One region of the Microbacterium sp. WCS2018Hpa-9 genome, then DNA from elsewhere that is predicted to be linked to it. Evidence: predicted binding sites of a transcription regulator. Region 1 holds the regulator's gene; the other holds the start of a gene.
The links. The regulator LexA, encoded in region 1, represses DNA repair genes until DNA is damaged. The targets are predictions, from matches to a motif close to TCGAACANNTGTTCGA.
Positions count from the first base shown of each region.

Region 1 (7,294 bases):
CCAGATCGTCGTCGCGACGACGACCCGCGACGACCATGCCGAAGCCGGCGCTCTGCTGCTCGAGGCGCTCGAGGACCGCGACGAGCGCTCAGCGCGGCTCGCGCGGGAATCGGTGGTCGTCGTCAGCCAGGCGGATCCGAAGGCATCGCCCGCAGAGGTGACAGACGTGATCGCGGGCTACCAGCCCCTGGCGCGCGAAGTCGTCGGCATCCCCTTCGACCGCGAGATGGTCGACGGTCACCTTCGTCTTCGTGCGCTCGCGGCGCCGACGCAGCGATCCTGGCTCTCGGCTGCAGCTGCCGTCGCGCGCGGTTTCTGAACATCCCGGCGAGCGGTCACCGACACGCCGCGTTATCCGAGCAGCTCTCGATCCTGAGCGCTCGGCCGCGCCGTCAGGCTCGCAGGCTGTCGACCCAGTTGCGGAGCAACTGGATTCCGGCCTCTCCCGACTTCTCGGGGTGGAACTGGGTCGCGGAGAGAGGTCCGTTCTCGACGGCAGCGAGGAACGGATCTCCGTAGGTCGACCACGTGAGCACCGGCTGTGGGAACGGCGGGATGACATCGAGCTCCCACGACTGCGCAGCATAGGAGTGCACGAAGTAGAAGCGCTCGTTCTCGATGCCCTTGAACAGCACAGAGTCGGCTCCGGGCTCGACCGTGTTCCACCCCATGTGCGGCAGCACCGGCGCGTTGAGCTCGGTGACCGCTCCCGGCCACTCGCCGAGCCCTTCGGAGTCATGCCCGCGTTCGACGCCATGCGCGAAGAGGACCTGCATGCCGACGCAGATGCCGAGAACGGGGCGTCCGCCTGCGAGGCGACGGTCGATGATCTCGTCGCCACCGTGCGCGTAGAGCGCGTCTCGGACGGCCTGGAACGCACCGACGCCGGGCACCACGAGACCGTCTGCCTCGAGCGCCTCCTTGCGATCGCGGGTCAGCACCGCGTCAGCGCCCGCGGCGACGAGAGCCTTCACCGCCGAGTGGACGTTGCCCGATTCGTAGTCGAAGACGGCGACCCTGGGTGCCGAGCTCACAGCGCGCCCTTCGTCGACGGGATGCCGTCGACCAGGGGGTCGAGCGCTTTGGCCTGACGGAATGCCCGAGCGAACGCCTTGTACTCGGCTTCGGCGATGTGGTGGGGGTCGCGACCTCCGAGCACGCGCACGTGCACCGTCAGCCCCGCGTTGAAGGTGATCGCCTCGAAAGAGTGGCGCACCAGCGACCCGGTGAAGTGGCCCCCGATGAGGTGGTGCTCGAAACCGACGGGCTCTCCCGTGTGCACGAGGTAGGGGCGACCCGAGATGTCGACGACCGCCTGGGCGAGCGCCTCATCGAGCGGCACGAGCGCATCGCCGTAGCGGGAGATCCCGGACTTGTCGCCCAGCGCCTCGCGGATCGCCTGACCGAGAACGATCGAGATGTCCTCGACAGTGTGGTGCGCGTCGATCTGCGTGTCGCCGGAGGCGCGCACCGTGAGGTCGGTCAGCGAGTGCTTCGCGAACGCCGTCAGCATGTGATCGAAGAACGGCACCGACGTGTCGATACGGCTTGCACCGCTGCCGTCGAGGTTCAGTTCGAGCTCGACGGTGGACTCCGACGTGCTGCGTACACGCGTGGCGGTGCGCGGGGTCTGGGCGGTGGTGCTCATGATGCCGATCCTATCGAGGCGAGGGCATCGAGGAACGCGGTGGTCTCAGCCTCGGTGCCCGCAGTGACGCGGAGGTGGCCGGGAATCCCGACGTCGCGGATGAGGACTCCCTGCTCGTACAGCTCCTGCCAGACCTTCGCGGGCTCTGCGACTCCGCCGAACAGCACGAAGTTCGACCACGATTCGTGCGGCGTGTAGCCGAGCGCCTCGAGCGTCGCCGATATGCGGTCACGCTGCTCGACGATCTCCTCGACCATGCCGAGCATCACGCCCGAGTTCCGCAGCGCGGCGACGGCCGCCGCCTGAGTGAGAGCGCTGAGGTGATAGGGCAGACGCACGAGCCTCAGCGCGTCGATGAACGCAGGATCCGCCGCGAGATACCCCACGCGCGCGCCCGCGAATGCGAACGCCTTGCTCATGGTGCGAGACACTGCGAGCCGAGGGCGCCCCTCGAGCAGGGTGAGGGCGGATGCCGCCTCGCGCGGTGCGAACTCCTGGTAGGCCTCGTCGACGATCACGACTCCCGTCGATGCCTCGTAGACCGCCTCGACCACGTCGAGGCCGAGCGGTGTGCCCGTCGGATTGTTCGGGGAGCACAGGAGGATGACATCGGGGTCGACATCTCTGACCTGTGCCGCGGCCTCGTCAGGCGTGATCGTGTAGTCGGGCTGCCTGGTGCCGGCGACCCACCGTGCTCCGGTCCCCTTCGAGATCAGCGGATACATCGAGTAGGTCGGGCTGAAGCTGAACGCCGTGCGACCCGGCCCCCCGAACGCCTGGAGGACGTGCTGAAGGACCTCGTTCGACCCGTTGCCCGCCCAGATCTGGGCGGGTTCGAGACCGTGGCCGAGGTACTCGGCGAAGCCCTCGCGCAGTGTGGTGAACTCACGATCCGGATAGCGGTTGACGTCTCGGAGCGCGACCGCGATGTCGTCGAGGATGTCGCTGGCCACGGCGTCCGGAACCGGATGCGTGTTCTCATTGACGTTCAGTGCGATCGGGAGAGGCGCTTGCGGTGCTCCGTACGGGGTGAGCCCCCGGAGATCGTCGCGAAGCGGCAGGTCGTCAAGTGATGCAGTCACCCTTCCCATGGTAGGCCGCGTTCGCCCTGCGGATGCCCGTGGCGTCCGAGTATGAAGGTGAACTCGCCCGCTCCACTCCGCCGACCGGTGGAGGCGGGACTCACTCCGAGTACTGCGCCGGAATCGCGAGCTCCTGACCGATCTGCAGCTCGCCGCCACGCAGCAGGTTCAGACGCGTGATGTCACCGATCACGTCGCGCGGGTCGGCCCCGGGGGCGATGCTCTCGGCGATCGACCACAGGGTGTCGCCCGGCATCACGGTCACTGTGGCGAACGTCGCCGTCGCGGCCTGCTCGCCCGATGCCATCGCGCTTCCGCCGCTGAGCGCGGCGAACGCGATTCCGATGGCGAGGGGCACTGCGGCGACCGAGAGCACGACGCGTCGACCACGCGCCGTCAGCCGGAGCCGCGTCGCCGGACGAGCCGGAAGGACTGCTGCACTGCTGAAGGTGATGGTGCTCATGTCGTGCTCCTCTGCATCTACCGCGTGAGCGGTGAAGTTGGCGTAGCGTTCGCATCCGCGCCTCGGCCGGGAGCCGTGGATGCGAAGCTACGTACCGAAGTTATCTTCGAATTCGAACATCTGTCAAGCGTTCTTCGAAACAGAAGTAGGAGAATCGGCCGACACGCTCGAACAGATCTTCCACATCGGCGCGTTTCTCGGATACGGTTTCGATAGGAACACCCCACCACGGGCCTCCGACATTCGAACTGAGACGCCGGATCGCACACCTGAGGAGCACCATGAGCGACAACTCCGCCCCCGAGGCCGATGCCCCGCGCACTCGTCGCCGCAAGAGCCTGAGCCCTAAGCAGATGGCGATCCTCGAGGTCATCCAGACGTCGATCAGTCACTACGGCTATCCGCCGAGCATGCGCGAGATCGGCGACGCCGTCGGGCTCAAGTCGCTGTCCAGCGTCACTCATCAGCTGGGTCAGCTCGAGCTCAGCGGCTATCTGCGCCGCGATCCGGGCAAGACCCGCGCGATGGAGGTGCTCATCGACCTTCCAGGGACGAGCGGTGAGAACCCCGCCGATGTGGCGACGCCCGTCGGAGACGCCGCGCTTGTCCCCCTCGTCGGACGCATCGCCGCCGGCGTTCCGATCACGGCCGACCAGCAGGTCGAGGAGATCTTCCCGCTCCCCCGTCAGCTCGTCGGCAAGGGCGACCTGTTCATGCTCAAGGTGTCGGGCGAGTCGATGATCGACGCCGCGATCTGCGACGGCGACTGGGTCGTGGTGCGCTCGCAGAACAGCGCCGAGAACGGTGAGATCGTGGCCGCGATGCTCGACGGCGAGGCCACCGTCAAGGTGCTCAGGCGTCGCGACGGCCACACCTGGCTGCTCCCCCGGAACTCGGCTTTCGAGCCGATCCTCGGCGACGAGTCCGTCATCCTCGGCAAGATCGTCGCGGTGCTCCGCTCGGTCTGACCCTCTCCACACGGGTCTCGTGAACCGCGCGTTCCCAGAGGACCGGTGGCGACGCCCACTACCGCCCCCTGTGTGACGCGGCGCACCGGTGCACCATAGGCTCGAATCATGTCGTCGCCGTTCGGTACCTGGCCCTCCCCGTTCACTCCCGACCGGATCGCCGCGTCGTCTCCGAGGATCGAAGGTGCTGCCTTTATCGGCGAGAACATCTGGTGGGGCGAGTCGGTGCCCTCCGAGGGCGGGCGTGTGACCGTGCGCAGCTGCAACGGCGCCGAGATCCTTCCCGCTCCCTGGAGCGCGCGGTCACGCGTGCACGAGTACGGCGGCGGGGCGTGGACGGCTGATGCCGACGGCACGCTGTTCTTCGTCGACGCCAAGGATCAGCGGGTGCATCGCATGCCACGCGGGGGCGCTCCGGAGCCCCTCACCCCTGCGGGGCCGGCACACGGCGGCCTGCGCCTGCAGAACGGCCGGCTGTTCGCCGTGCGGGAGGACCTCTCGGTCGACCCCCACCAGCGCGGAATCGTCGAGATCCCCACCGACGGATCAGCAGCCGACGATCCGACGCTGGTGAAGGTGCTCGTGCAGGGAGAGTCGTTCTACGCGCATCCGGCGCTGTCTCCCGACGGGACGCGCGCCGCGTGGGTCGAATGGTCGGGCGACCGGATGCCGTGGCAGCGCGCGTCGCTGGTGCTCTCCGACGGCACCGGGCGCACAGAGCTGCCCACGCGAGCCGCCCTGCAGCCGGAGTGGACGGAGAACGACGAGATCCTGTACTCGGACGATCCGTCGGGTCGCTGGGCGCTGCACCGACAGCGCGTGGACGGCGTGCGAGCGGTCAGCCCCGCAGAACGGATCGACGACATCGACGCCGACACCGGATACGGGCTATGGGTGCTCGGAAACCGCTGGTACCGACCGCTCGCCGACGGCCGCATCGTCGCGGTGCGCACCAACGGACGCGACGAGGTGGTCGTCATCGAGCGGGACGGCGGCGCCCGCCGCATCCCCATTCCCGCCGACGGCCATGTCAGCGTCGACGATGTCGCAGGCTCCCGCGTGCTGCTCTCGGGCAACAGCTCGACGACAGCGCCCGGGGTCTGGTGCGTCGACGTCGACTCCGGAGACGTCGAGGTGGTTGCGGGAGCGACGCCGACGGATCCGTCGTGGATGTCCGCGGCATCCGAGGTCCTGGTCGATGGCGCGCACGGCCCCGTCCACGCCTTCGCGTATGAGCCCGTGAATCCGTCGGCTTCAGCCGCGGACGACGAGCTCGCGCCGTACATCGTGCTCGTGCACGGCGGTCCGACCGCCCACGTGACGGGCGCCGCATCAGGGGCGATCGCGTTCTGGACGAGCCGCGGCATCGGCGTGCTCGATGTCAACTACGGCGGGTCGACGGGCTACGGGCGTACCTACCGAGAACGACTCGACGGCGGATGGGGCGTGGTCGACGTCGACGATGTGATCGCTGCGGCGCGCGGCCTCGTCGACACCGGACTCGCCGACCCCGACCGCATCGCGATCCGCGGAGGCTCGGCGGGTGGCTGGACGGTGCTCTCGTCTCTCGTGCGTGGTGGAACGTTCGCCGCGGGCATCAGCAGATACGGCGTCGCCGACCTGCGGATGCTGAGCGAGCACTCTCACGACTTCGAGGCGCACTACATCGAGGGCCTGGTGGGGCCGCTGCCCGACGCAGAGTCCGTCTACATCGAGCGCTCGCCCCTCACCCACGTCGATCGGATCGACGTGCCGGTGCTGCTCATGCAGGGCGCCGAGGATCGCGTGGTGCCGCCGTCGCAGTCCGAGGCGATCCGCGATGCGCTGGCGCACCGCGGCGTCGAGCACGAGTACGTGCTCTACCCGGGTGAGGGCCACGGCTTCCGCGCGAGCGAGACCATCATCGATGCACTCGAGAGGGAGCTCGCGTTTCTCGGACGCGTGTTCGGCTTCACGCCCGCGCGCTGATCACTCGCCGACGCGGTTGCGCAGCCGCATGGCGCGATCGGCCTCACGGGTGTCCTGACGCTCGCGCAGGGTCTGACGCTTGTCGTATTCCTTCTTGCCCTTGGCGAGGGCGATCTCGACCTTGGCGCGACCGTCCGAGAAGTACAGCTTCAGCGGGATCAGCGTGTATCCACCCGCCGACACGGCATGCTGCAGCTTCGCGATCTCCTCGCGGTGCAGCAGCAGCTTTCGGACGCGCTTGGCGGAGTGGTTGGTCCAGTGCCCCTGCGAGTACTCCGGAATGTGCACCGAATCGAGGAACACCTCGTTTCCCTTGACGAACGCATACCCGTCGCTGAGGTTCGCGCGCCCCTGACGCAACGACTTGACCTCGGTGCCGGTGAGCACCATCCCCGCCTCGTACGACTTCTCGATGTTGTAGTCGTGACGTGCGCGACGATTGGTCGCGATGACCTTCTCCCCGCGTTCCCTGGGCATGATTCTCTCCTGATCCGTGTCGCGCAGTGGTTCCAGTGCCCTGGCGGGCGCACGACAGCCTGTCAGTCTATACCGGCGAGCCGGTCACGTGCGCAGCCAGCGTCGGATCGCGAAGCCCGCTGAGAGTGCGGCCAGCACGACGCCGATCCCGATCAGCACGGGGACGACGACGGCGGCATCCTGCATCGTCACCCACGTCGTGATGAACGGCACGCGTCCTCGAAGGTAGCCGTCGACACCGAAATGCACTCCGGCGACGACCGCCGCGCTCGCGAGTGCCGAGCCGAGGAACGCCGCGAACACGCCCTCGAGCACGAACGGCGTCTGGATGAAACGGTTGGATGCGCCCACCAGACGCATGATCCCGATCTCCTTGCGCCTGGCGTAGGCGGAGAGTCTGATGGTCGTGGCGATCAGCAGGATGGCGGCGATCAGCATCAGCGTGGCGATGCCCACCGCGATGTACGTCGCGACAGTCAACGCCGAGAAGAGCGGCTCGAGATACTGCAGTTGGTCCTGCACCTGCTCGACGCCGGCGACGCCGTTGAACGCCTCGGAGATCACCTGCGATTGGCCGGGGTCCTTCATCGTGACGAAGAAGACCTCGAAAGCCTGCTCAGGGGTGATCACACTCGCCTGGTCCTCGCCGAGCTGCTCGACGAGCTTGGCGTAGGTGTCTTCCTTGGAG
Region 1 covers NZ_JAVTIY010000012.1:54,480-61,773, reverse strand. Annotated here, with positions in the region: gene RQG82_RS19200 (AAA family ATPase) at 1-319, shown strand, start outside; gene hisH (imidazole glycerol phosphate synthase subunit HisH) at 393-1,034, opposite strand; gene hisB (imidazoleglycerol-phosphate dehydratase HisB) at 1,031-1,648, opposite strand; gene RQG82_RS19185 (histidinol-phosphate transaminase) at 1,645-2,739, opposite strand; gene RQG82_RS19180 (LysM peptidoglycan-binding domain-containing protein) at 2,831-3,193, opposite strand; gene lexA (transcriptional repressor LexA) at 3,475-4,161, shown strand; gene RQG82_RS19170 (prolyl oligopeptidase family serine peptidase) at 4,270-6,129, shown strand; gene smpB (SsrA-binding protein SmpB) at 6,130-6,606, opposite strand; gene ftsX (permease-like cell division protein FtsX) at 6,691-7,294, opposite strand, start outside.

Region 2 (7,294 bases), on a different contig from region 1:
GGAAGTGATGGCGGGAGAGTTCCGCGCATCGCTGAGGAGTGTGCTGTGACCGACCGCAATGACGACCTGTTCTCCGCTGCCCGCACGGTGATCCCCGGTGGTGTGAATTCGCCGGTGCGCGCCTACGGTTCCGTCGGCGGCACGCCGCGCTTCCTCGCGTCCGCGAGGGGTGCGACGGTGACCGATGCCGCGGGCAACGAGTACGTCGACCTGGTCGCCTCGTGGGGTCCCGCGCTGCTCGGTCATGCGCAACCTGAGGTCGTCGCCGCGGTGCAGGCGGCAGCCACTCGAGGACTCTCGTTCGGCGCTCCGACGGAGGGTGAGGTGGAACTCGCTCAGCTGATCGCGGATCGCGTGCGGTTCGGCGAGATCCGGCCCGTCGAACGGGTGCGGCTCGTGTCGACCGGCACCGAAGCCACGATGACCGCGATCCGTCTTGCCCGCGGTGCCACCGGGCGCGACCTGCTGGTCAAGTTCGCCGGCCACTATCACGGGCACTCAGACGGCCTGCTCGCTGCTGCCGGTTCCGGCGTCGCGACTCTCGCCCTGCCAGGGTCCGCGGGGGTGCCCGCGCCGATCGCCGCGCAGACACTCGTCATCGACTACAACGACCCGGAAGCGCTCGAGGCCGTCTTCGCCGAGCACGGCCCGCGCATCGCAGCGGTGATCGTCGAGGCCGCAGCCGCGAACATGGGCGTGGTCCCGCCGCTGCCGGGGTTCAATCGACTGCTGGCCGAGACCGCACACTCTCATGGCGCTCTGCTGATCCTCGATGAGGTGCTGACGGGCTTCCGCGTGCACCCTGCAGGCTTCTGGGGTCTCCAGGCCGCAGCCGGCGAGGACTATCTGCCCGACATCATCACGTTCGGCAAGGTCGTCGGCGGAGGCATGCCCCTGGCCGCACTCGGTGGACGTGCCGAGGTCATGGACCTGCTGGCCCCCCTCGGCCCCGTGTACCAGGCAGGCACGCTCTCGGGCAACCCGCTGTCGGTGGCCGCAGGCCTGACGACGCTGAGGCTCGCGACCCCCGAGGTCTATGCGACCGTCGATGCCGCGGCAACCAGGGTCTCCAGCGCTCTGGACGCCGCTCTCACGGACGCAGGCGTCACTCACGCCGTCGCGCACGCGGGGAACCTTTTCAGTGCGTCCTTCCGTGCTTCTGCGCCTCGCGACTATGCCGACGCGCAGGCTCAGGACTCGTTCCGGTACGCACCGTTCTTCCACGCGATGCGCGAGCAGGGAGTCGCGCTGCCGCCGAGCGTGTTCGAGGCCTGGTTCCTCACCGCCGCGCACGGCGAGGAAGAGCTTCAGCGCATTGAAGCGGCCCTTCCGATTGCCGCGCGCGCAGCTGCTGCGGCCCGCGCTCAGGCCTGAGCAGCGCCCAGAACCTCAGGCGAACATCACTCGTCGCCGTGGTGAGTCCCGATAGGTGCGGCCGAGCGGGCTGAACCAGTCGATCGTGCCGTCGGGAAGCTGCTGTGCGGTCCAGCGATGGTCGTCAGCAACATCCGGATGCTTGAGCGAGTGGTGCCGGGCGCACAGATGGGCGAGGTTGTGGATCTCGGTCCGCCCGCCCTTCGCGTGATCGAAGGTGTGGTCGATCTGGCATCGATGCACCGGCATCCTGCAGCCGGGGAACCGGCAGTGCTGATCTCGCGCTCGGAGGAACCGTCGCATGGGTTCTGTCGGCCGGTAGGTGTCGGTTTCGACGACCAGTCCGGTCGGATCGAGGAACAACCGGGTCCACCCGCCGTTGCGGCCAGCGAGATCACGCGCGATATCGGGATGCAGCGGCCCGTGTCCGTCGAGCTGCGCGGGGCGATCGTCGCAGCCCGCGAGCGTCGTGGCGGCGACGGTGACGTGGATGCGCCCCTGAATGTTGTCGAGTCCTGAGCCGTTCGCGGCGCTCGGATCGGAGGCGAGCAGGAGGTCGATCAGCAGATCTGTCCGAACCTGATCGATCGTGCGGCTGTCACAGGGGATGTGCTCGACTGTCGGCTCGGTCGGGTCGGTCGTGAAAGTCCCGTCGCCGAAGATCGCGTAATCGTCGCGGGACGGGTCGTCTTGCGCGATGTCTTCGGGGCGGATCGGATTCTCGCCGTCGTCGATCGGATCGAGAGTCGGCTCACGGTCGTTCCGTCCATCGATCACGGCGCGCGCGAGTCGGGTGAGGCGGTCGAGGATCGCCGTCGCGAGATGCTCGGGCAGCACGACCGTCAGCACGGAGAGGCCGTCTCCTGCCGGCCGCACTGTGACGGTGCGCTCCGCCTTCGAGCGCGCATGGCGCTCGGCGACCGTGGAGCCTGCCAGGACGGCTGCCAGCTCGCGCAGGTGCACTCGTGTGCGGGCAGGAGTCTCGCCCTCGGCCACGATGACGGCGACCGTGTCGTACAGGGGCAGCACGTCGGCATCCGCTCGCCCGTTGTTGACGGCCTCGCGGACCACTCCGGCGGCACGCACGATCTCGCGGACGTGCGCGGCCGTGATGCTGCCCGCTCTGAAAGCCGAGCGAACGCCGGGGTGGCTGGCGTCGAGGAATCCGGCATCGGTGAAGGCGTACTCGATGCTGCCCTGGCTCAGGCGGCCCGCTGCGGAGTACTCCGCGATCATCGATCTGTGGATGGCATCGCGGTGGAACGGATTCTCGTCGGAGTCCGACCGGCTCAGGCGCATCCGCTCAGCGAGAAGATCGGACGCCTCAGCTTCGAGGCTGGCGATCTGTCGCCGCTTCTCGACCCACGAGTCGAGCAGCTCAGCGCGCTGCTCGAGGTCGGGATCGGTGGCGGATGTCATGCTTCGATTCTAGTAGATTTGTTCGAAGGTCGAGCAGAACATCGGAATGGAAGAGGGGTGGAATCGTGGGAACCGACAAGGGATCGTTGCCTTCCTGTGAACAAGACACAGACATCTGGAAGGGTGCCGCTGGCAGACTGGACGCATGGTGACGTTGCTGCTGGACCAGACGCAACTCGAGATCGTGCTCTCGCCGATCGAGCGTGCGGCGAGCTTCCACCGTGACAACGTGCGGCTCGTGCGCGACACCATCACCAAGGTGCAGCTGATCGACGACGCGTGGACCTGGCTGCGCGGGGTGCCGAATCCGGGAACGCACATTCCCGGCGTGCTCGCCGCAGGAACGTGGAAGGCCGCGGGCAGCGTCGATTTCGTGCTCATCCGCCGCCGACGTCCCAGCGTGGTCATCGACCTCTCGGGTGACGCGCAGTACCGACGACTGATCCTCACGACGAGGCACGGCCTCGCATTGACCCAGGCGCTCCGACTTGAGGTGTCCGATGAGCCGGCGGACGTCGAGGAGATCGTCGCGACGGCGCCTACGCCGACCTCGAAGGGGAGTCGCCGTCCGGTGATCCGCCCGCGGCCCGCCTGAGCGACCCGAGAACGAGCGAACGCCCTCCGCAGCCTTGTGGCGCGGAGGGCGTTCGCATCAGGGGCCTGTTCGAGGCGGCCTCAGGACCGGTCGTGCTCGCCCTCGTGGTGCTCGTGGTGCTGGCCCTCGTGCTGCTCATGCTGCTCGCCGTCGTGGTGCTCGCCCTCGTGCTGCTGCCCATCGCGACCGTCGGTCGCCTCCGGAGCGGCATCCGCGTCTGCCTCCGCCGATGCGTCGGCGTCTCCGAGCGGATAGTCCTTGGGCTCGTCCTCGTAGTACGCGCGAGCAGCGGCGGCGAGCATCGAGGTGACGGCCGCCGAGCGAGGGTCGTCATCGGAAGTCCGGGAATCCGCCGACTCGTCGGACTCATCGGACTCGTCGGACTCATTGGACTCGTCGGAGTCGTGCACCTCGGCGAAGAACTCGACCCCGGAGTGCTCGCCGGTGCCGTCCACGTTCGCAGTCGTGTCGGTCTCGTCAGCGGCGTCGGCGTCGGCGTCGGGGGTGTCGGTGTCGGTGTCTTCGTCGACGTGAGCGTCCGCCCCATCGGCCGGGACGGTGCCGAACAGGATGTCGTCGAACGACGGCCGGGCGCCCTTCTCCTCGGCATCCGTGGGCGTCGCCGGCTCAGTCGATCCGCCTGCCGAGTCATCGTCGCCGGGGGCATCGTCACCGTGTGCATGCGCTGCTTCCGAGGCGACGTCGGCCGCATCCTCCGCATCGTTCGCATCCGAGGCATCCGCTGCGTAGCGGAGCTCTGCCGCGGCGTACTCGACATCGCGAGCCGCATCCGCCGCGTCCGCTGCGGCGTCGGCCTCGGCATCCGCCGCGTCAGCCTCTGCACGTGCCGCATCGGATGCGGCCGCATCGGACGCGGCCGCATCGGACTCGGCGACATCGGACTCGGCGACATCAGAGTCGACCGAATCGGACTCGGCGACATCAGGCTCGGCGACATCCTGAGTCGGGGAGGTCTCGGAGTCGGCACGCTCGGAGTCAGCCTCGACCTGCGAATCGGGTGCCGCTGCGACACCGACGACCGCCGCCGCGACACCGACGACCGGTGCTTCGGCATCCGCGACCGGCGCTTCGGCATCCGTGACCGGTGCGGAATCGGGGACCGGCGCGGCGGTGATGGCCTGCGGTGCGAGCCTGCCGCCGCGGACGAGCTCGATGAAGACGTCCTCGAGAGTGGGGCCGCGCTGCACCAGGGTGGCGAGGGCGATGCCGGCCGAAGCCGCGATGGCGCCGACCGCTCCCGCGTTGCTGCCGCGAACGGTGAGACCCGAGCGGAGCACCTCGACCTCGAGGCCGGCCGCCGAGAGCGCCGACTTGAGCGCGCCACGATCCGCCGCGTCGACGACGACCGAACCTGCAGACGGGTCGGCGAGCTTCTCGATGCCGCTCGAGAGCACGAGCTGGCCCTTCGAGAGCACGAGCACGTGGTCTGCGACCTGCTCGATCTCACTCAGCACGTGCGAGGAGACGAGAACCGTGCGGCCCTCGTCGGCGAGGCGGCGCAGGAGGAGGCGGATCCAGCGGATGCCCTCCGGGTCGAGGCCGTTCGCCGGTTCGTCGAAGACCAGAGCGCCGGGGTCGCCCAGCAACGCATGGGCCACGCTGAGTCGCTGACGCATTCCGAGCGAGAAGCTGCCGATGCGCCCGTCGGCCTCGTGCTCGAGACCGACCAGCGAGAGGACCTCGTCGACACGCGAGAGGGGGATGCCGTTGGCCTTGGCCGCGATCGTCAGCTGGCGCGAGGCCGATCGGCGAGGGCGATAAGCGGTCTCCTCCAGGACGGATCCGATCGTGCGCAGCGGGTGGCGCAGCTCTGAATGCGCGGTTCCACCGATCGTGGCGGTGCCGCTCGTGGCGCGCACCTGCCCGAGGAGGATGCGCAGGGTGGTGGTCTTTCCGGCGCCGTTCGGGCCGAGGAAAGCGGTCACGACACCGGGCTCGACTCGCGCGGAGAAGTCGGACACCGCCGTCACGTCGTTGAAGCGCTTCGTGACGTGCGTGAACTCGAGCACCTGTCCGTCGGGCATCTGCGACCTCTCGTTGCAGTGGGCAGTTCTGTCTATCCTGCCGGAAAAGCCGCAGGATCGTGCATTTACCCTACAAACGCGGCCGGATGCAAGGGTCCGTCCACCGGGTAGCCTGGCACCCGTGACCGAATCCAGTGCAGCTCCCCGGGTCCTCGTCCGCACCGAAGGAGCCCTCGGCAGGCTGACCCTGAACCGGCCGGAGGCGATCAACGCGCTCGACCCCGGGATGATCCAGCTGCTGACGCAGGCACTCGAGAACTGGCGTCACGACACCGATGTGCAGATCGTCGTCATCGACGGCGCGGGCGAGCGGGGCATGTGCGCCGGGGGAGACGTCCGCGGACTGCATGCGCAGATCGTGGCGGGACGCACCGAGGAGACCACCGAGTTCTTCCGCGCCGAGTACGCGCTGAACGCGATGATCGCGGAGTACCCGAAGCCCATCGTCTCTGTCGCCGACGGCATCACGATGGGCGGGGGCGTCGGACTCGCAGGTCACGCGGCGATCCGCATCGTGACCGAGCGCTCGAAGCTGGCGATGCCTGAGACGCGGATCGGCTTCACCCCGGATGTCGGCGGCACGTGGCTGCTGGGGCGCATGCCCGGCCGGTTCGGCGAGTACTTCGGACTCACGGGCTCGACGATGAACGGAGCGGATGCCGTGCTGCTCGGCTTCGCCGACCACTTCGTGCCGTCCGATCGGCTCGACGCGCTGCGCGAGGCGCTCGCGTATCGCGCCGACCCGACCGGGCCGGCCGAGATCGTGCTGCTGTTCGACGAGACTCCTGAGCCGTCTGCTCTGCCGGCTTCACGCGACTGGATCGATCGCGCCTTCTCGGCCGACACGATCACGGAGATCGTGTCGCGCCTGCGTTCGGAGGAGGCTGCGGATGCCGCGACGACCGCAGACCTGCTCGAGAGCCTGGCCCCGACCGGACTCGCCGTCACCCTCGACGCCATCAGGGAGGCGCGTCGACTGCCGAACCTGCGTGCTGCTCTCGAGGGTGAGTACCGCCGCGTGATGTGGTTCGTGACGCGGCATCCCGATCTCGTCGAGGGCATCCGCGCCCAGCTCATCGACAAGGACCGCAATCCGAAGTGGAACCCGGCGACCATCGCTGAACTTCCGTCGGATGCCGGAGCCGAGGCTCGGGATTTCGTGCCCGAGCACTCGCTGTTCTGAGGTATTTCGGTATATCTGCGGTTGTTCTCCGCGGTGCATAAACCGCTGGCCGTAGGTGAAATGGTTCGCTGTCAGCGAAGGTCCGCCCATCGGGGGATACGAATGTCCGAAGTTCATGCCACTCTTGCAAGTGCGTGATCGTCGGCCTGCGTCCGCCCGTCGGGAGATCCGCCGATTCATCCTTCCTAGAAAGTCCGCCTGTGCTGGGAAAAATCCTCCTCCGTTATCTCGCCCGCTATAAGTGGCTGCTCGCGGCTGTCCTGGTGTTCCAGTTCGCCAGCGCGCTCGCCACTCTCTACCTCCCGCGCCTGAACGAAGACATCATCAACAAGGGCGTCGCCCAGTCAGACACCGCCTACATCTGGCGCACAGGGCTCTTCATGCTCGCCGTCTCGCTCGGCCAGATCATCGCCTCGGTCATCGCGACCTACTTCGCCGCCCGCGCGTCCATGGGCGCGGGGCGCGACATCCGCGCCGACGTCTTCGCCAAGGTCAGCGGATTCTCCGAGCGCGAGGTGTCGCAGTTCGGTGCCGGCTCCCTCATCACGCGCAACACGAACGACGTGCAGCAGGTGCAGATGCTCGCGATGATGGGCGCCACCATGCTCGTCACCGCGCCGCTGCTCGCGATCGGCGGCATCATCTTCGCCGTGCAGACGAACATCGGTCTGAGCTGGC
Region 2 covers NZ_JAVTIY010000002.1:127,633-134,926, reverse strand. Annotated here, with positions in the region: gene RQG82_RS04400 (glutamate-1-semialdehyde 2,1-aminomutase) at 46-1,374, shown strand; gene RQG82_RS04395 (DUF222 domain-containing protein) at 1,390-2,793, opposite strand; gene RQG82_RS04390 (hypothetical protein) at 2,939-3,388, shown strand; gene RQG82_RS04385 (ATP-binding cassette domain-containing protein) at 3,469-5,433, opposite strand; gene RQG82_RS04380 (enoyl-CoA hydratase/isomerase family protein) at 5,555-6,616, shown strand; gene RQG82_RS04375 (ABC transporter ATP-binding protein) at 6,817-7,294, shown strand, end outside.
Region 2: RQG82_RS04395 (DUF222 domain-containing protein) is a predicted target of LexA. The motif match lies at 2,804-2,819, and genes of this name have one in related genera.